DNA from 3 places in the Paenibacillus sp. FSL R5-0486 genome. Region 2 is predicted to be linked to each of the others. Evidence: riboswitches for the same ligand, from Rfam matches in the RefSeq annotation. Region 2 holds a riboswitch; each other region holds the start of a gene.
What was found. Region 2 has a riboswitch for thiamine pyrophosphate ahead of MKY01_RS02415 (ABC transporter substrate-binding protein). Riboswitches for the same ligand answer to the same signal wherever they lie in the genome.
Positions count from the first base shown of each region.

Region 1: it holds a riboswitch for thiamine pyrophosphate, as region 2 does, so the genes downstream of both, MKY01_RS04670 (ABC transporter ATP-binding protein) here and MKY01_RS02415 (ABC transporter substrate-binding protein) in region 2, are expected to answer to the same signal.
Region 3: it holds a riboswitch for thiamine pyrophosphate, as region 2 does, so the genes downstream of both, MKY01_RS18195 (thiamine phosphate synthase) here and MKY01_RS02415 (ABC transporter substrate-binding protein) in region 2, are expected to answer to the same signal.

Region 1 covers NZ_CP150237.1:1,032,399-1,039,047, reverse strand. The annotation lists gene MKY01_RS04685 (copper amine oxidase N-terminal domain-containing protein) at 1-252, shown strand, start outside; gene MKY01_RS04680 (pectate lyase) at 434-1,102, opposite strand; gene MKY01_RS04675 (radical SAM/SPASM domain-containing protein) at 1,450-2,325, opposite strand; TPP riboswitch at 2,543-2,645, shown strand; gene MKY01_RS04670 (ABC transporter ATP-binding protein) at 2,804-3,568, shown strand; gene MKY01_RS04665 (ABC transporter permease) at 3,558-4,385, shown strand; gene MKY01_RS04660 (ABC transporter substrate-binding protein) at 4,553-5,626, shown strand; gene thiM (hydroxyethylthiazole kinase) at 6,553-6,649, shown strand, end outside.
Region 2 covers NZ_CP150237.1:504,400-511,048, reverse strand. The annotation lists gene MKY01_RS02435 (MFS transporter) at 1-245, shown strand, start outside; gene MKY01_RS02430 (hypothetical protein) at 668-1,180, opposite strand; gene MKY01_RS02425 (VOC family protein) at 1,355-1,741, shown strand; gene MKY01_RS02420 (NAD(P)-dependent oxidoreductase) at 1,759-2,514, shown strand; TPP riboswitch at 2,658-2,770, shown strand; gene MKY01_RS02415 (ABC transporter substrate-binding protein) at 3,077-4,117, shown strand; gene MKY01_RS02410 (thiamine-binding protein) at 4,342-4,632, shown strand; gene MKY01_RS02405 (ABC transporter permease) at 4,632-5,390, shown strand; gene MKY01_RS02400 (ABC transporter ATP-binding protein) at 5,428-6,336, shown strand; gene MKY01_RS02395 (TatD family hydrolase) at 6,442-6,649, shown strand, end outside.
Region 3 covers NZ_CP150237.1:4,099,152-4,105,800, forward strand. The annotation lists gene thiS (sulfur carrier protein ThiS) at 1-181, opposite strand, end outside; gene thiO (glycine oxidase ThiO) at 178-1,350, opposite strand; gene MKY01_RS18195 (thiamine phosphate synthase) at 1,368-2,030, opposite strand; TPP riboswitch at 2,257-2,366, opposite strand; gene MKY01_RS18200 (ABC-F family ATP-binding cassette domain-containing protein) at 2,442-3,992, opposite strand; gene MKY01_RS18205 (hypothetical protein) at 4,131-5,114, opposite strand; gene MKY01_RS18210 (hypothetical protein) at 5,101-5,652, opposite strand; gene MKY01_RS18215 (hypothetical protein) at 5,649-6,047, opposite strand; gene MKY01_RS18220 (hypothetical protein) at 6,064-6,549, opposite strand; gene MKY01_RS18225 (hypothetical protein) at 6,612-6,649, opposite strand, start outside.

The DNA.
Region 1 (6,649 bases), 530 kb from region 2:
CTGCTACAATGGCAGGCTAACATCAGCAAAAATGCCGGAACCATCGGTGACCTGTTCTTTATTAAAAACAAAGCCGTTGCTGAAGCAGGGACTCGTCCTTCCGTAACAGGTCAAACACTCGTATCATTTAAGTACTCTCGCATGCTTGAAGAAACCTCTTACGAAATCATGAACAAATTGGACTCTATTGATACCGGTTCTGTTGTCCCCGAGAAAGGCAAAGTCATCGTTGAAGTTCCGGGAGAGCAATAATTTGAGCATCCTCTATAAAACATTGCTCAGCAGAACTATACTATGACATCTGCATTACAAAGAGCGTCCCACAAAGTCATTGTAACAATGACCTTGGAACGCTCTTTTTGGCGTTATATTTTAACTTCAAATTACAAGCAGAGCTTAAACTTTTACCAACTCCAGCGATTCAATCTTCTGTCTAATATTGCGTGTTCCCAGACTGGCTCGTTTTCCCTGAAGCAAACCCCTTGAACAACGTTGGTACTTTGGAATAACGGGTATTCGTAATTTTCCCTTGTGATGTGCTGCTGTCTGTACGCATAATCGAATCTTTTACATTGGAAATGTTGGAGTTATCCAGCGTCATGTTAACTGCAAAGGAAGTTCCACCATTTTGGCGAACCAGTTTGCCAATATCATCTGCACGGAAATTTTTGATGTTAATTGTTCCAGCTGCATTCATCTGGAACACTTTATCATAAGCCTTATACGCTGCCCCACCGGTAATGTTAACCGTTCCGGCAGACTTCAATGTCAGTGCATCCTCGCCCACGTCCTGCCAGACCACATTCGATATATTACAGTTGCCATAACAGTGAACACCATCAGCAGCTGGTGATCCAATGTTTACGTTTTTGAGCGTGGCCCCTGCCTCCAGACGGAAGACTGGCTTCTGATTTTCTGCTTGAGATCCGTCGCCCAGTGTGGAAGGATTGGCTACAAATGTTTTACCTTGGCCGTCATAGGTCGTGCCCTTTGGAACCACAATGGTTGAATTTACAACCGTAGGCGCAGCCGCAGCCGGAACTGCACCAAATATAGAAGCAACCAAACCAGCGGACAGTAACAACGTCAACATTTTTTTCATAACTTTATTCCTCCCTTATTCTCTCGTTTTTTGGTAGTGTACAGCCTGGGCTTGTACTGGAAGATCTTCAGAGGTGCACCTCTGTCCGATCTACAACCTAATCTTACCAAATAAGGGAGGTAACTAGAATAATCATTAGATCAGATATATCATGACATCGTACAATCCCTGTCATATCGGCATTTTTTGCATGCTAGGTCTCTCAAGCAATATGCTCATATCAACCTCTGGTATGCTCATTTGTAACGTATATACCCCTCACTTAATCCCCGATAACAAAGAAAGACCACTGCATTTGTCTCCAAATGTGTGATCTTGAATGGCTTCTGGCTTGCTGATATAAGATATCAGGCTCCAAATCTCTGACGATAACCGCACTTTCTACACAACTCTTCTACAGCTTCGCGTTTGGAGAAGCCATATACCAGATTGTTCGCTCGCTCACCCTCAATAATCTCCGAGAATGACTTCTCGTGCACATTACCAAGGTTAATCACACCCTCGCCATCGAGACAGCATGGAACCACCGTTCCATCTACAAGCACAGCTGCCTGACCGCGAAGTGCATGGCAAAAGCCTTTACCGTCATCTTCAGGTGCATCCAGACTTGGCCACTGGAACTCATGGTCCTGATTCAGGTATACATTCGGGGCAATTTTGACCCCGCTGCCTGGAACTACTTTTTCCTCAATGCGGAAGTCCAGATTAAACTCACGTTCCAATACTTCAAGGGTCTCCCGATTTCGATTCATCTGAGCATTTGTGAAGTTATCCTGTGTCAGATTCCACAACCGGAATGAAATGATGACATTGTGCTTAACGGCCTCGTGTACAAAGGACAAAATATGACGCAGATACCCGTCACGATCTGTTGAACCTTCATGCCCATCGAAGCTGTGCAGGGAGAAATTCATCTGCCGCAGCGCCGGTTTGCCAAGCAATTTATGCTGAGTCTTGGGCAGCAGTGTACCATTCGTTGTAATGTTCACCTTGAGTCCCTTCTCATGTGCGGAATCGAGCAACAGATCTATTTTGGGATGCAACAAGGGTTCACCTTTGACATGTAAGTAAATATGATTGGTGTGTGGTTTAACTTGATCCAGTATATTGTTGAAGACTTCAGGGTCAATGAATCCTTTGGCACGCTGTGTCTGCGGACAGAAGCTGCATGCCAGATTGCAGATACTCGTGATCTCAATATATACTTTTTTGAACGTTTTCAACTCGGGTCCCCATTCTGCCTAGGAGGGAGAACAATCCCACCTGCATTTGTGATCCGGCCAATATGCGCCACCACTATTATATCGGGTTAGGGAGCCCAGGTAAATTGTTCAGTTGTTCGGGTATGACTCCAAGTTCATCTCAAGAATTCTATCATGCTGCCTCTTTACAGTTCATGTTCGATTGATATATGCTGAACACACAACTGCATATCTTGAACTTTTGCACTAGGGGAGCCTTGCGGCTGAGACGAATATGACTATTCGGACCCTTTGAACCTGATCTGGATCATACCAGCGGAGGGAAGTGGAGCGGCCTTTTAGTAAGCGGAATTTTTTCATGTATGTGAAGATAAATTGCGGATTTAACTTACAGACCCACTCATTTCTCCGGAAATGGGTGGGTCTTTTTTGTTCCTTTTGCAGAGTATAGGATGCCGTTGTTATTGCAGTAGTCTGACATCAAGGGGGTGAGGATCAGATGGATAACCATGTAACCATTCACAACGTAAGCTTTGCTTTTCCCGAAAAAAAGGGTTCCCCTGTGCTCTCCAATGTGTCGCTTCAGGTTCAACAAGGAGAATTTGTCTCGCTCATCGGCTCCAGCGGATCAGGTAAAAGCACGCTCTTCAAGCTGCTCGCAGGCTTGCATGAACCAACCGTTGGCACCATCGATATAGCTGATGTCCCGCAAGGACAACGGCTCGGACGAGTCGCCTATATGCCGCAGAAAGATCTGCTGTTATCCTGGCGTACCGTCATGGAGAACTGCATGCTACCTGCCGAGCTTGCACCAGGCCGACAGGATAAGGACAAACTACGAGCCGATATCATCGCAGGATTGGCAAGGTTCGGCTTGTCCGGTTATGAACATTCCTATCCGGATGAGTTATCCGGCGGCATGCGGCAGCGGGTGGCATTGCTTCGTACCTTGCTTACAGGCGGGCAGCTCATGTTGCTGGATGAACCCTTCGGTGCACTCGACGCATTAACCAAACGAGAAATGCATCGCTGGTTGCTGGAGCTGTGGGAGAGCTTTGGCCAAACCGTGATGTTCATTACACATGACATCGAAGAAGCCCTGCTGTTAAGTGACCGTATCATTCTGTTAACTCCAGGAGGGCAAGGTCAGCAGTTGCAGGAGATGACGGTTCCTTTACCACGCCCAAGGCATTCGGACATGATCTACGAACCGGCTCTCGTGCAGATGAGGCAACAACTGGAGGAACAATTGCATGCACGATAGAGCTGAGGTTAGCGTCTGGACGTGGTGTTTAAAGTGGCTCTCGAGGTCGTTTTCCCAATATGGTCTGTTCATTATGCTCATGTTCTTATTACTGGCGATCTGGGAAGTGATTGTGCGTATGGGATGGGTGCCCTCCTTCATCATTCCTGCACCCACGGCCATCGTAAGCTCACTGGTTGAGCATCGCCGTCTGCTGTTGACCATCCATCTGCCTGCTACCTTTATGGAGGTTGTTGTTGGTTTTGTCTTGTCCATAGTGACTGGAATTACGCTGGCAACAGGCATGCATATGAACCGATCGATTGAAAGGGCATTGTATCCCTTCATCGTGATCAGTCAGACCATACCGTTGATTGCCTTGTCCCCCGTATTTATCCTGTGGTTTGGTTACACGTTGTGGAGCAAAGTCGCCGTGGTATTTTTAATCGCATTCTTCCCCATTGTGGTCAGTACCTACGATGGACTCCGCCAAGGCGATCCAGAGCAGCGTGAACTGTTGCTCACCATGGGCGCCAGCAAGTGGGATATTTTTTGCAAACTCCAGGTTCCGCTGGCACTTCCCTCTTTTTTCTCGGGGCTAAAGATGTCTGTGGTGTACTGCGTGGTTGGGGCAACGATTGGCGAATGGCTCGGTGGTAGCAAAGGTCTAGGGTACTTCAGCCGTCGTATGTCCAGCAACATGAACACGGATGCGATGTTTGCCGCCATTTTGCTGTTATCCCTGCTTGGGATCGTTTTGTTTGTACTGATTACCTGGCTGGAGAAACGGTTTAGCATACGGCGTCATCGTCATGGAGGCAAAAGAAAGGTTGGATAATACTTAGACAGAAATTAGATGTAAATACAGTAGTTACAATCTTCAAAACAAAACATATCTTATGCACAATTTCAGCAACATCTTCAATCAGTTCATTGTCACATTATCGTTAACATGCTGTTGCCCATTTTCTACAAATCAAAACGATGAAATGAGGAACTTCATTTATGAATAACAAAGGTATATACTCCCTGCTTCCCATCATACTCATTAGCCTTTTGCTGATCGTTAGCGGATGCAGCACCACAGACAATAGCCAAAATACGCCAACAACAGATTCGGCAACCAATACACAGCAAACAGATCCGTCTGCAACCGAACCTGCATCAGACGCCAAAGATAAACTGTCTATCATGCTCGACTGGTACCCGAATGCAGTACACTCCTTCATCTATGTGGCTCAGGAAAAAGGATACTTTGCAGACCAAGGTCTGGATCTCGATATTCAGATGCCTGCGGATACCAATGATTCGCTCAAACTTGTTGCTGCCGGAAAAATTGATCTGGCCCTAAGTTACCAGCCCCAAATCTTGCTCGCGCGTGGCGAGAACATTCCTGTACGTTCCATTGCTGCTGTTGTTCGGCACCCGCTTGTGCATCTGTTGACCGAAGCGAATGGCAACGTAAGTTCACCCAAAGATCTTGAAGAAAAGACTGTTGGTTATTCCTCCATTCCTCTGTACGAAGCGATGGTACGCACGATGATCAGTAAGGATGGCGGCAATCCCGACAACATAAATCTGGTCGACGTTGGGTTCGATCTGATTCCTTCGCTGGCTTCCGGACAAGCGGATGCGATTATGGGTGGTTTTATTAACCATGAACAATTGATTTTGGAGAAAGAAGGACATGCCATGAAATCGATTAACCCCGTCGATTATGGTGTGCCTGATTATTATGAATTGGTCCTGACTGCAAGTGAAGCTGGCATTGAAGCAAAAAAAGACCAACTTACCCGGTTCGTCAAAGCGGTCCAGGAAGGACAGAAATATGTGACTGAGCATCCAGAAGAAGCCTTGAGTATTCTGCTCGCTCATGAGAATGAAACATCACCGCTTGACCCGGAGATCGAAACCAAAAGCCTGGCAATTCTGCTACCACTCATGAATGAAGAAGGCCAACCATTTGGTCGGCAGGAAATGGAATCGTGGGAAAATGTACGTACATGGCTCGTTGAACAGGATTTGATTCCTGAATCGGTGAAAGCCGAGGATACTTTTATTACTCTGCAAGGAGAGTAAATAAAGGAGAGCAACGCGAATAAAGGAAAAGTGATTGAACATAAAGGGAATGAAAGCAATGTGATTAAAAGCAAAGTTAGCAAAACGTAGGATCGAATGCATGAAGTTTTGCGAAATGGAATTGGCCTGAAGCAAGCATCGGAGGATCAGAATTTATAACAATCCTAAGTGGCTTGATGTGCATCTGGGCAGATTGATATGCGTTTGGGTGGCTTGTTGATATGTATTTGGTAATGTAATTAGCGCTTATCTTCAAGCCTACTGGGAGCTGAAACGCTCCTTAACTTGATCGAAACAGAGCATGCTACGACCGCTAACGAATCTGAGGCGTCCTATTCAGGGATTTGGAGCGGTTGCAGAAATCTAAAGAACCTGAAACATGTTATATCAGAATAAATAGCTGTTTGCAGCGTTTTGGTCAGGAGATTCTGGGAATAACGTGTCTGATGTTCCTTACATTTCAAAAGGAGGACCTGACAGCCAAATAAGACGTCCTGTGTTCTTTAGAAACATCGTCTGACCAGTCGTGCCCCGATCGATCGTGCCCCAATCAGTTGGGTATCGACCAGCCTGGACTTCAAGACACTGGTTGGATGCTAACATCCATCACAGTATTGCTTGCCTGAGTTTGGAGAAATACCCTGGGTTCACTTTCTGTATTTTGTATCGTTTCGTTTTTTACTGTTTCGCTAGATATCGATCAGAATGATTCAATTTGTCTATATCCAGTTCCAAAAATCCATTTTAGTGAGTTATGAAATTGATTTAGATTTTACGTTTCTGCTTTTCCCGCATTAATGCATCTGGCTGTTGTTAGACTCTGCGCCCCAACTCAACAAGGGAACTCATATCCAATTATTCTGTTGAGTGACTCCAGATATCGGACTTCCGCCGATCGGGTTACTTCAAAACAAGGAGGAAATTATATGTCTTATCTGGAACGTGTTCGTACGCAAAATCCGCTGGTACACAATATCACTAACCTTGTCGTGGCTCCCTTCACAGCCAATGGTCTGCTTGCAC
Region 2 (6,649 bases):
TCTCCATTGCCCTTGTCTTCGCCAGTAAACTGTTGCCCGGAACAGAAGAATCCACACCCAGCATTTTGATTGCCTCAGGTGGGGTTGGCGGTGCCATTCTGCCTTTGACTACGGGATGGAGTCTTGATCATCTGGCGGTTAATCAGTCTGCATGGATGCTTGCGATCTTTGCAGTTGGCCTGCTTGTCATTAGCGTAATCACGTATCAATGGCAGAACAAACATATAGTGAATTCTGCGACTTAACAGTTCTGTGTTGGTCTAGTCCTGAGGATTAGAAATACCTATTAAAGAAATCGAGATGTCTACTGTCATGACCTGACGGTGGACATCTTTTTGTAGCATTATTCTGTTCTAACGAACCTAGCACACGCTATCCCCCTCCATTTCCGCATGTTTGAAATCTAACGAATCCTAGAGACGTTATTATAGATAATTAGCTTCAATTAAATGTCTCGTTGGAGGTTTTTTGCATAATAACACCGCTGAGATTCGTTAGGTTTTCATTCCCTTAGAAACTCGCCTAATAAGGTGTCCTCGATTCGTTAGCGCTGTAATATGGCGGCAAGTACCCTATCTTTGCCTCTCTCATCTCCTTTCATTAAAGGTGAGAATAATATCTATTCATTTGCACAAGATTGCCCAGGAAATACTTATGGTCAACCAAATCACACACTTTTATTAACGACAGGCAATACAGGCCCGTTATCCTTGATGAATTTACCGAATACATATCGGACGAGTGGTCCCAGAACGATCAACTGATATGGAAGCGCCAGGCTGAAGTTACGAGCGATTGTATGGAGATACGTACGGATTACGGATGACCCCCCATTTAATTGATCAGCGAGATATGCCGAGATCATTCCATACATGGACATGATCAGAACCATGCCAATCACCATGAAAAATGAAATGACGAGCACACCTAAAATCTTATTGGACTTGTCGAAGGGCAAGGAGAATGCAATCTTTCTCGCCACAGGGCCAACAATGAAAGACTCCACCAGAAACGCGATGACAAAACATAATATGAATTGAAGCAGTATCTCAAGCGGGGACATCTTGCCGAGTAACCCACTGTGCCATAGATTGAAGAACATCATGACCAAGACCATTCCTGTACACATCATTAATCCCAAAATAATCTGTTCCTTCTTGCTTGTTGGCAATTCTCTCATCCTCTCTGTTTACCTTCGTAATTATAGAGATGAGGAAACCCTTCACATAAGTGAACATTTTGTGAACAATTATGATTTTTCCAATTTAAAATTGGATTTGACAACCATGTAGTACAGCTCTATGCTATCCCTTAAAATGGTAGAAACATTCACTACATAAGGAGGTTTTTGATTGTGAGTTTTCAAAAGCGCATTGACCACGTCGGCATTGCCGTTCGTGATCTGGAGACCACGCTGCGTTTCTACACGGAGATCGTTGGTCTTGAATTGAAAGACCGGGTGACCCATACCAACGGTATCATTCAGCTCGCCTTCCTTGGCTTCAATGGAAGTAATGAGACTGAGATTGAGTTAATTCAAGGATACAGCGACAAGCTGCCTTCTGAAGGTACGGTGCACCATTTTGCGATCCACGTGGATGATCTTGATTCTGAGTACAAACGCATTCAATCCACCGAAGCCGAATTTATCGACGGAGAGATTATCACACTGCCTAACGGTTACCGCTATTTCTTCATCTATGGACCTGAAAAGGAATGGATTGAGTTCTTCCAGCGCTAAGAATTGGAGCTGATTTCATGAACATTTTAATTACTGGCGCAGCCGGAAAAATTGGACGTGACTTGTCCCAACACTTGTCAGAAGCATTTCGCCTGCGACTAACGGATTTAAATATCGACAGACTGCATACGTATCAAGGGACCAGCCATGAGATCATGACACTGGATGTGACAGACCCCGAAGCCTGTCAGCGTGCTTGCGAAGGCATGGATGTGGTTGTACATCTGGCTGGAGATCCTTCCCCGAATGCCGGATTTTATGAATCGTTGTTGGACATCAATATCAAAGGCACATTTAATGTATTCCGTGCAGCTAAAGACCAAAGTGTACGAAGAGTCATTCTTGCAAGCAGTGCACAGACGATTGAGGGGTATCCCATTGATGCTCAAGTCTATCCGGACATGCCCACACGCCCACGGAATTTGTACGGGGTTAGCAAATGTTTTGGAGAATCGCTCGCTTCCTATTTTGCGTATACCGAAGGTTTACAAAGTGTAGCAATACGTATAGGTGCATATGATGATTTTCAACCGGACGGACCCGTGCTGGAGGCAAGGGATATGAGCGCGTATATTAGTCCGGCTGACTTGTGTGATTTGATGTTCAAAGCAATTACAACTACCGATCTGGAACCCTTCACCATACTGCATGGGATCTCGAATAATCGGTTTAAACGATTAAATCTGGAAACCACTCAGAAACAGGTAGGTTATGACCCAAAATCCGATGCTTTTGCACTCAGTCAGATTGCCTTATATGATTCCCCACGATAATTATTGAAAATAACACATCCAAACAGGCTGTTATACATATGTATAACGGCCTGTTTATAACTTATACGTGTCCCTATCCAGTTCATGACTGGACAGGTCCTACCCTCTGGCCTATAATTACACCTAGTAATGCCCGTAACTTCATAGTTTCCCAGGGGAGTCGGAATTGGCCGGCTGAGAGTGTATCCCACCAAGATACTAACCCTTAGACCTGATCTGGATCATGCCAGCGTAGGAATCGGAGTATATCGAAATGGCACAGCCCTATGGCTGAACGCCACCTCTCTAACGCCTGCACGCGTCCCGGAATACGGGGCGCTTTTTTTGTTACTATCAGAAAGTATAAGTTTGGAAGCATCACCTTCCTGATATTGCAAGAAAAACTGCCGCTAAGCGCAGTCTGGCTTCCTTGAATGACATCGATGGACGTTTTACTTATTCAAAAATAACGTCATCCGGATCTCAACTGGTATAAATCTGTCGATTTATGCAAGATGATTGGATATGAAGCCAAGGAGTACCCCGTGCCAATCGGCCGGACATACCGAAGGAGAGACCACAGATGAAATGGCGTAAAACGATGGGATTGTTGCTCTTGTGCGTGCTTATGGTGACTGTAGCCGCATGTGGTGGCAAAGAAGCTGCCCCAGCTGGGCAGAACGGCAACACAAATACGGAAAGCAGCAACGAAGGTGACACTGCCGCCCTGAAAGATATTAAAGTGGTGCTCGACTGGACACCAAATACGAATCATACAGGCCTGTATGCAGCTGTAGATCAAGGTTTTTATAAGGCCGAAGGCTTGAACGTGGAGATTGTACAACCAGGTGCCGGTGGCGCAGATACAATGGTTGCCTCCAATGAAGTGCCTTTTGGCGTAAGTTATCAGGAGAGTGTAACTCAAGCCCGCACACAGGGTGTTCCACTGGTATCCATCGCAGCAGTTATTCAGCATAATACATCCGGGTTCGCTGCTCCGGCGGATCGGAATATCAAGTCACCGAAAGATTTTGAAGGTAAAACCTATGGCGGTTGGGGTTCCCCAGTCGAAGAAGCCGTGATGCAATCCATTATGGAAGGCGACGGAGCCGATGTATCCAAAGTCAAAAACATTAATATGGGTGACGCCGACTTTTTCACCGCAGTAAAACGGGACATTGATTTTGCATGGATTTTCTACGCCTGGACGGGTATTGAAGCCGAACTGCGCGGGGAGCCCATCGACATGTTATATGTGAAGGATTATTCAGATGCATTGGATTACTACACGCCTGTCCTCGTAACAAACGAGCAGACGATCCAAAACGACCCTGAGTTGGTGAAAGCATTCCTGAAAGCCACCTCCGAAGGGTATCAATACGCAATTGATCATCCCGAAGACGCAGCAAACATTCTGATCAAGGCCGTACCGGATCTGGACAAGGACCTCGTACTGGCAAGCCAGAAATGGCTCAGTCCGAAATACACGGATGACGCCCCGCGCTGGGGTGAGCAAAAACAGGAAGTGTGGCAGAACTACACCGACTGGATGTTTAGCAAAAAACTGCTGGATGAACAGATCGATGTGAGCACGGCATATACGAACGAGTTCTTACCCCAATAAAATTTCTCATATAAAACGAACTTAAATTTTACACGAGGACGGAGAGGACAGAAATAACGTGAAAAAGCGAAGCGGTCGCCTTTATCACCGGATTTTCCCTTTAGAGAAAGGGAATCAAAAAAATCTGGGGATAACAGCGATTGGAAGGTTATTCTGTCATCGAAGTGGCAAGTGTAACAGTCATTAGTTCATTTTATATATCACGAAAGGAGCCGTGATCTCTCATGGCAAGCACACTACTTAGTATTCAGGTTATCCCGAAAACGCCAAATGGCGAGAACTCTTATCCTTACGTTGATCGCGCCATTGAAGTTATTCAGCAATCCGGCCTGAAATATCAGGTGAACGCGCTCGACACCACGATGGAGGGGGAACTAGAGGAACTGCTGGAAGTTGTCCGTAAAATGCACGAGGTACTCGTGGAGGCTGGCAGCCCAAGCATCATCTCCCAGATCAAAATCGCCCATAGCCCTACCGGCTTCAGCATGGATACCCTGACGGAGAAGTATCGCTAATGCCTGCCTATTTCAAAAGTGTATGGCCGCCCATTGTGGCGGTTATTCTCTTTATAGCGATATGGCAGGGAGCCGTCTCCCTCTTCCATATTGAGAAATGGATGCTGCCTTCACCGTCCGACATCGCCCGCGAAGCGGCAACCCAGGCCGAACGGCTTGGCATGCACGCTTCCGCAACCATTCAGTTAACGCTGATTGGATTCGCCGCTGGAACAGCGGTTGGATTACTGATTGCGATGGTACTGCATTTGGTCCCTTTTCTCAAGTCAGCCCTGTATCCTTTACTTATTCTTAGTCAAAATATTCCGACCATCGCGCTCGCGCCGCTCCTGTTAATCTGGTTCGGATTCGGGCTACTGCCCAAGCTGATTACAATCATTCTGGTCTGCTTCTTCCCCGTTGCAGTGGCGGCCATGGATGGCTTGACCCGTACTGACGCGGCGATGATGAACTATATGCGCATGGCTGGTGCGAAACGTCATCAGATCTTCTGGAAGCTGGAGCTCCCCCATGCGCTGCCATCCGTGTTCTCCGGTGTCAAAATCGCCGCTACCTATAGCGTGATGGGCGCCATCATCGCCGAATGGATTGGTGCAGACAAGGGTATTGGTTATTATATGATGTTGCAAAAGTCGGCTTATCGTACGGACCGCCTATTCGTGGCGATCATGATTATTGTCGCGCTCAGCTTGCTGCTCTTCCTGTTCATTGCCCTGCTGGAGAAGCTGCTCGTGCGCTGGCGGCCACAAAAGCGGTAGTAAAGAAGTAATCTGTATATTAGGAAGTGATGACCATATGAATCTGCAACAGGATGAACAAGTCCAGCCTGGACGAGGAGCAAGTGTAATGGAGCCAACGCACGGTGAAAAGTTTAACTCGGCTACGCCTGATCGACCTGCCAACACGACTCCTGCTCCGGTTCCACCTGCACTGGACGTTGTTAATGTTCATGCATCATTCCGTGAACGGCGTAGCAAGCTACCGGTTCTGAACGGCCTGTCCCTGACTGTGGAGCAAGGCGAGTTTGTTGCTATCGTTGGACCTTCTGGCTGTGGCAAGAGCACCCTGTTCCATATCATCGGCGGTCTGCTGAAGCCACAGGAAGGCCAAGTGCTTATGAACGGTCAGAATGTAACGGGACAGCGTGGCAAGATCAGTTATATGCCCCAACAGCCTGCTCTTTTCCCGTGGCGCACCATTGAAGATAATGTACTGCTTGCTGGTGAAGTAGCTTCAAGTGCTCCACCTCGGGCCGAAGCACTTGCAGAGGCTCGAAAGTGGTTAAGCAGCGTGGGTCTTGCCGGGTTCGAGCAGGCCTATCCTCATATGCTGTCGGGCGGAATGCAGCAGCGTGCTGCATTTCTGCGTGCCCTGCTCAGTCCGCAGGAACTCATGCTGCTGGACGAACCTTTCAGCGCACTGGATGCACTGACACGTAGCGACATGCAACGCTGGTTGCTCGATATCTGGGAACAGAACCGCCGCTCGGTGCTGTTCATCACCCACAATATCGAAGAAGCATTGCTACTTGCAGATCGGGTCTATGTATTATCCAACCGACCTGCAACGGTGTTGCACGAGGTACATGTTCCTTTTGATCGCCCAAGACGAGAAGAAATTACGGAGGAATCCGCTTTCCTGGAGCGTAAACGGCAGATTGCACAGTGGATGCGAGAAGAACAGCAGAAAGCCCGCCTATCTTGATAGTGCGGGTTTTTAAGTTATTTATTTCCTTTAATGGGTGATCCGCCATAAGAAATTCTGCGTAACATAGTTAGAATATAACTGAACACAAGGAGGAATTCCCTCGTGCATTCTCAAGCTTTTGCACCATTAATTGATGCTCATATTCACTTCGATCAGTATACCCCTGACGAACAACGCGAGATGCTGCTATCGTTTCCGTCTCAGCAGGTCGAAGCAGTCATTGCCGTGTCCATGAATCTCGCTTCTGCCAAGACCAATCTGGAGCTTGCAAAACAACATCCACGTAACATCTATCCGGCCTTCGGTTTCC
Region 3 (6,649 bases), 3.6 Mb from region 2:
CAATCTCGATTCGATCGCCTTCTCTTAATGCCGTCGTTTCATGATACTCACGGGTTAAAATATGCTTGTTCAGCTCTACAACTACAGTCTTGACTTGCAAATCAAAAGATTGGAGTAATTTATCCACACGATTCAATCTGTCTTCAATCTCCATCCGTTGACCATTAACGATGATATTCACTGCACCACTCCCTTTCTGTTCAATCGCTCAGGGCTCAGCGCCTCAATTCCGAGTTCTTCTGAGCTTTTGCCAGCGAGCAACTCAGCGATAAGCCTGCCTGTTATCGCACTAAGCAAGATACCGTTGCGGTAATGTCCAAAGGCGGCAAACAACCCAGGTATACTCTTGCAAGCACCTATATAAGGCAGTCCATCGGGAGTTGCCGGTCTTACGCCTGCCCACGCTCGTATAAATTGTGCTTCCTTCATCCCAGGCACCCAGTGGGTAGCCGCTGTTAGCAGCTTCTGAACACCCTGTACAGAAACGTTCAAATCCGTTCTGCCTGGCAGACTGGTTGCCCCAAGCCAAACCTCTCCATTGGCTTTGGGAACAATATAGATATCCTCTGCATACACCGTTCTATCAGGTCCGTACCCTGCATGTTCATCTGAGAACTGAACGGCGGCTATTTCACCTTTTACCGACCACACAGGCAAGCTCAGATTCACATGTCTCATCAACTCTTCACTCTGTAATCCAGCCGCTATAATGACATGTTTGCATTTCATCTCACCGATCGATGTGGTGATCCCCTGCACGCCGTGTTCGTTTGCTTGCACACGTATATCCTGTATGTCCTCCATAACCCGTGCTCCCAATGCTTGAGCGGATTCAGCATATGCCTTCGTTAGATGGACTGGAAGAATCTCACTCTCGTAAGGTCTGTAGTAGGCTCCATATGTATCTCTGTTAAGCCATGATGCCTCCTGTTGCACAACGGAACGGTCCCACCACACCTCATCAGCAGAAGCAGACAACGCAGACTTCCGATTGTTCTTATAGCTACTTAATTCACTGTATGAACGAAAAGGAGTTAGGAATCCCTGGCGTTGCAGGCCAGTCTCTACCTCACTGAGTGTAGCCATTAGCACCTGTTGCTCGATAAGTAACTGTCTACTCTGCCTGGCGAGCTTAGCCATCAAAGGATGAGCAAAATCCTCACTGTCTGCTGCCAGCATCCCAGCCGCTGCGCAAGAAGTGCCTCCTGCAATCGTCGAACGCTCCAGTAACAGCACATCCTGTCCATGGGAAGCAAGCTCATACGCAATGGCACATCCAACAACGCCTCCGCCTACAATAATCGTTTCTGCATAAATCTTATCCGGTCTATCAGTAATGATCTTTTTCATCCTCTCATCTCCTTGATTCAGCGGCTCAAACTTTCTGTAGCAACGATAGCCTGCCTTAATGATTCAGCGGCCCGATCCGGGGAATCGCTCGCCCATACATTCGAAATCACAGCGACTCCCTGTGAGCCTGCAGAGCGAATAGCGTGAATGTTTCCCGGTTCGATGCCCCCAATCGCCATGACAGGAATGGAGACACCAGAGCACACTTCAGCCAGAGCATATAATCCTCTTGGTTCAAGATCAGGCTTACTGTTGGTTGAGTAGACATGCCCGAAGAAAAGGTAATCGGCTCCCCGTTCTTCAGCGATTTTTGCCTCATCGATTGAATGAACAGATACACCCAGACGAATTCGCTGGACATTGCTTATAACAGCAGGGTTGTAGTTACGTATCGCATCTTGCCCCCAATGTACACCGCCATAGATGTCATTCTGTGAAGGCAGCTCTGAACCATTGATAACGATGCGACAAGACGGAACGCCAACACCACGCAGACTTTCAGCCCAACCGATCTTTTGTTGCCACGAGAGTTGTTTCTCTCGTATATGGATGTAGTCCACCCATGGCCAAACGTCCTTTGCAGCTTTTACAAAAGATGCTTGATTCCCTACACCCGTAGATACAACATGCAGTTCAAATGATCCGTGTACACGTTCATGAGAAATTACCGTACTTTTCATCTCCTTCCATGCGTGAATGCTATGAAAACACAAAAAAGCCACTCCCGTAGGGGAGTGGCTGCGTATTAATTATAGGACCAGATGACTGACTGATACATACAGTTCATTTCGTGCAATAAAGCTATAGACCTTATAGCCATAACGTTATACACGCAACTGCATGTTTCAATTTACTAAGCAAGACGGTTGAATTCTTTCGAATTGCCGTTTGCTCACGTCATTCACTGAAACGCGCTCGCCACTTCCCTACGCTGGTATGATCCAGATCAGGTGCAAAGGGTCCGGAATCGCATTCTTCCATCTCAGCCACATCGTGCGGCCCCCCTAGTGTTCATATGAAGTTGTAGCCTATGTTACCATAGAAGGATTTTTTTGTCACCGTTCATTTCTATTAAGCGTTGCTTGAATTGTCTAGTTTTTCTCAGACCATTCTTCAACATTCCATGTTTTGGTAACCCAACCCTCGTAGAAATCAGGTTCATGAGATACCAGCAACACCGTTCCCTTGAATTCTTGCAAGGCACGCTGTAACTCAGCTTTAGCTGTGACATCCAAATGGTTCGTCGGCTCATCGAATAGAATCCAGTTGCTTTCACGCATCAAGAGTTTGCATAGACGAACCTTGGCTTGCTCTCCACCACTCAGCATGTTAAGCGGACGGGTAATGTGCTCATTTTTCAACCCGCAGCGAGCGAGATGACCCCGGACCTCATTCTGGGTCAAATGTGAAAACTCATTCCAGACATCCTCAATCGGCGTGATATTCCCAGCACGAACTTCCTGCTCAAAATAGGCCGTTTCGAGATAATCGCCCAAGAAAGTCTTTCCACTGAGTGGAGATATTTTTCCCAGGATGGTTTTCAGCAGTGTTGATTTACCCACACCATTACAACCTACGATGGCAATTTTTTCACCACGTTCAATTGTCATTGTCATTTTAGGCAGCAAAGGATACGTATATCCAATTTCAAAATCAATGCCCTCAAAGACCGTTTTGCTGCTCGCGCGGGCATCCTTGAATTTGAACGTTGGTTTGGCCGCTTCATCTGGACGATCAATACGTTCAATTCTGTCCAGTTGCTTCTCCCGGCTCTTCGCTCGACCAGAAGTTGAAGCACGTGCCTTGTTACGCTGAATGAAATCTTCCTGCTTCTTGATGTACTCTTGCTGCTTCTCGTACGCATCAATATGCTGGGCTTTATTCATATCAGCCATCTCGAGGAACTTGTTATAGTTCGCTGCATATCTCGTTAATTTGGCAAATTCCAAATGATAAATGACATTTACGACTTCATTCATGAATTCCGTGTCATGGGAGATTAAAAGAAACGCATGAGGGTAGTCCTTCAGGTAACGTGACAACCATTCAATGTGTTCTACATCCAGATAGTTGGTCGGCTCATCCAGCAAAAGAGCTGTAGGTTTCTCAAGCAGAAGCTTGGCCAGAAGCACCTTGGTACGTTGTCCACCACTTAGAGCTGCGACATCCCGATCCAGACCAATTGCGGACAAACCAAGTCCATTGGCCATCTCTTCCACTTTTACGTCAATCAGATAAAAGTCGCCCTGTTCCAGTTGTTCCTGAATATCGCCCATCTCTTCCAGCAACTGCTCCAGCTTATCTGGATCTGCATCTGCCATCTGGTCCGTTATATTCATCATTTCTTTTTCTAATTCAAGCAACGGAAGGAATGCATCTTTAAGAACGTCACGAATGGTTTTGCCTGGGGTAAGCTTTGTGTGCTGATCCAGATATCCATAACGGACCTTAGGTGTCCATTCCACTTTTCCACTATCTTTAAGCAATTTACCGGTAAGGATGTTCATTAATGTGGATTTACCCACACCATTGGCACCAACAAGTCCTACGCGCTCTCCGGCAAGTAAACGAAACGATACATTTTTAAATAACGTGCGATCTCCAAAATTGTGACTTACGTTCTCTACTGACAATAAACTCATAAGATGAGGTTGCTCCTATCTATTAGACATTACTTTTGTTATTGTTCCGAAACCCTATTCTAGCACAGGTCCCGTCTTTTCTGAAAGTAATGTAAACAGTTCAGGAACCTCTTACATGATTTTATCATACAGGCTACCCTAACGATTAGAGCATTTATATTCAAAATTGCCTTGTGCAGCTGCTTGTCTTGCGTCTGTAAACACCTCTTCAGCACGGTAACCATTACCACATGTGGAGGGGTAATAGTACTTGATACCCGTTAAAGGATCTACCCCACCTACGATGGCCGTTTTCTTCACAAGTCTGCCTCCACCGATCGCATAATTGTTGATCTTTTGGTCACCCACACCTATACCTTGGATAAAGGCCATAATCCCTGTATCGTTAATGGAGTTGTACCAATCTTCCTGCGCAATCAGGGGCATCGTAAACGTATAGGAAATACCGTTCTTTCTGGCAAACTCATTATGGCGGTTAATCACATCAGCCAGATCATCCTGTACAGCAGTCACAATCCGGCTTTGTCTAACTTGCTCAAATACGCTGGTATTCTGAAGTAAAGGAATCTGTGTGCTTGAGGCCAGTTCTTTTTGGAATCCCTCAATCCATTTCCCTGCGCTTGCGTCAAAGGCATATACGTAGTCGTCCAGTGTAAAGTTAATACTGTTACCATTAGAATCTGAATATGTATAAGGTTTCTTGGGACTCCACACTTGCCTTAAAGAATCTTCACGGTTACCTGTCAACTCTGTTTCTGTGGACAACATATAATAGCCATCATAATCCAGAATAACCACGGCAGGAATGTAATTAAACATGTTTCGAATAGCTGCAGGATCATTCTGAATCCCCATATTCAAAGCCATCGTCTGCGTAAATGTCAACAAGGCAAGCTCTTTGTCCGCTTTAACAAACTTGGTTGAATCATAACCTGCTTCATCATTTTGCTTCTCATTTTGATGCATCACTGCACCTGCATCCATGACTGCAGTTTGAAGTGCAGATCTGTATCGTTGGCCAAGATATTGAGCCTCTTCGGCATCTTGCGTATGGAGTGAGATGATCCAGAAGAGCGGGAAAAAGATCAGCACGAATACAATGGAAAGCTCAGTAATCTTCATTGAGGACCATACCTCCGTATGTTACAAATACTGCTGAAGCCTGAACCGTGCCACTCAACCATTCACGAATGAGCATGGAAGGTGTACGATTTGTATTTTGGAGCGTCACGGTGAAAAAATCCCCTGTCGTCAACGTATATCTTCGGCCAGGATCATCAACCGGTATCACACCTGAGGATGGGAATAGTCTTTCTCGAATCTGAGCTGCATAATATCCATCCTGCACCACTTCATAGGTCCCGTTAAAACTGTTATTGTCCATCGGGTCTATATAGTGAGGTACATATTTCTTATGTAAATGTTCCATCGACACATCATACACATTGCCCGTCTGGGCCAGTTGCTCCTCAAAATCAGCCAACATTCGAGGTGAAATATACCCTTTTGTTCGGACAGCATCAACAAAACGTGTTACATTCTGAACAGCCGCCATACGTGCTATATCATCCTGCCGATCGGCTGTTTCAGCAGCTGGGTACACATAGAGCAGAAGGACTGCGAGCAATACGGCAAGCAGCTTGGATGCGGCATTAATCAATTCACACTCGCCTCCTTCCAAAAAACAATCTTGAGCAGTTCTCCAGTTTCATTTCGTATAAACTCTGGTCTGTAGGTGGCATCGAGCTGGACAGGAATCGTCGCTGTTTTGCTGACAAGTGGATCGATCACATACGAAGTTCCATCTACCTCCACAGGAATGCCTGTGCCTGTCATCTGTCTAACGGTATGCAACACTCCCGCTCCACTATACTGATACAGATTGGTGGTATGCAGTGTTGTTGTCAGCCGACCTTCCATGCCTGCTGTTGTCTGTACTCTGTCGTTCAAGGCCGCTGATAAAATCTTAACATTCTGTTGCCCGTACAGGCAGGCTGTCACAAAAAGGACAACCGCCGTACAAAACAACATGAGATGCTGTGTATTCCTTGACATGTTAAACCAACTCCTGTCAGGATTGCTGGAAGATCAGCCCTCTTACCACGTTCGAACGGTCTTTTACGATAATGGCTTTGAATTTACCACTTGGATTGACATATTGATTTTCTTTTTCACTCATGGTCTGGTTAATAATCCCCACTTTATCGTCGGGTGCAATAACCGAGCCGTAGTCCGCATTATTGAGATCCTGTGAAATGTTTAATTGATTGCCGTACCATTGACCCGCTTTATTTTTACCTGTAATAACTTGAATACCGAACTGGTCCTTGTCCGCATATTTACGCAGCGCATTCGTTACCTGTGATCCACTGATGGTTGTTCCGTCATATACCGTAAATGCAGCCTGGGACAACTCGGTTTGGATATCAGCAAAATTGTTCTGGGCCGTCTTGGTTGCCTCCTGAGCCGAAATAAACAACAGAACTACAATTGTGATCAAAGCGATTGTTAAGAATATCCCTGCTGCCACCTTTAAAGCGCTTGATGCATTGTTCATGATAAATCCTCCCAAGTTATAAGTTATTAAACTATTTCAGACTGTCACACAGATGAATTGTGCTACAGTTTCTGAATTTGCTCATAATAAATGCTCATCT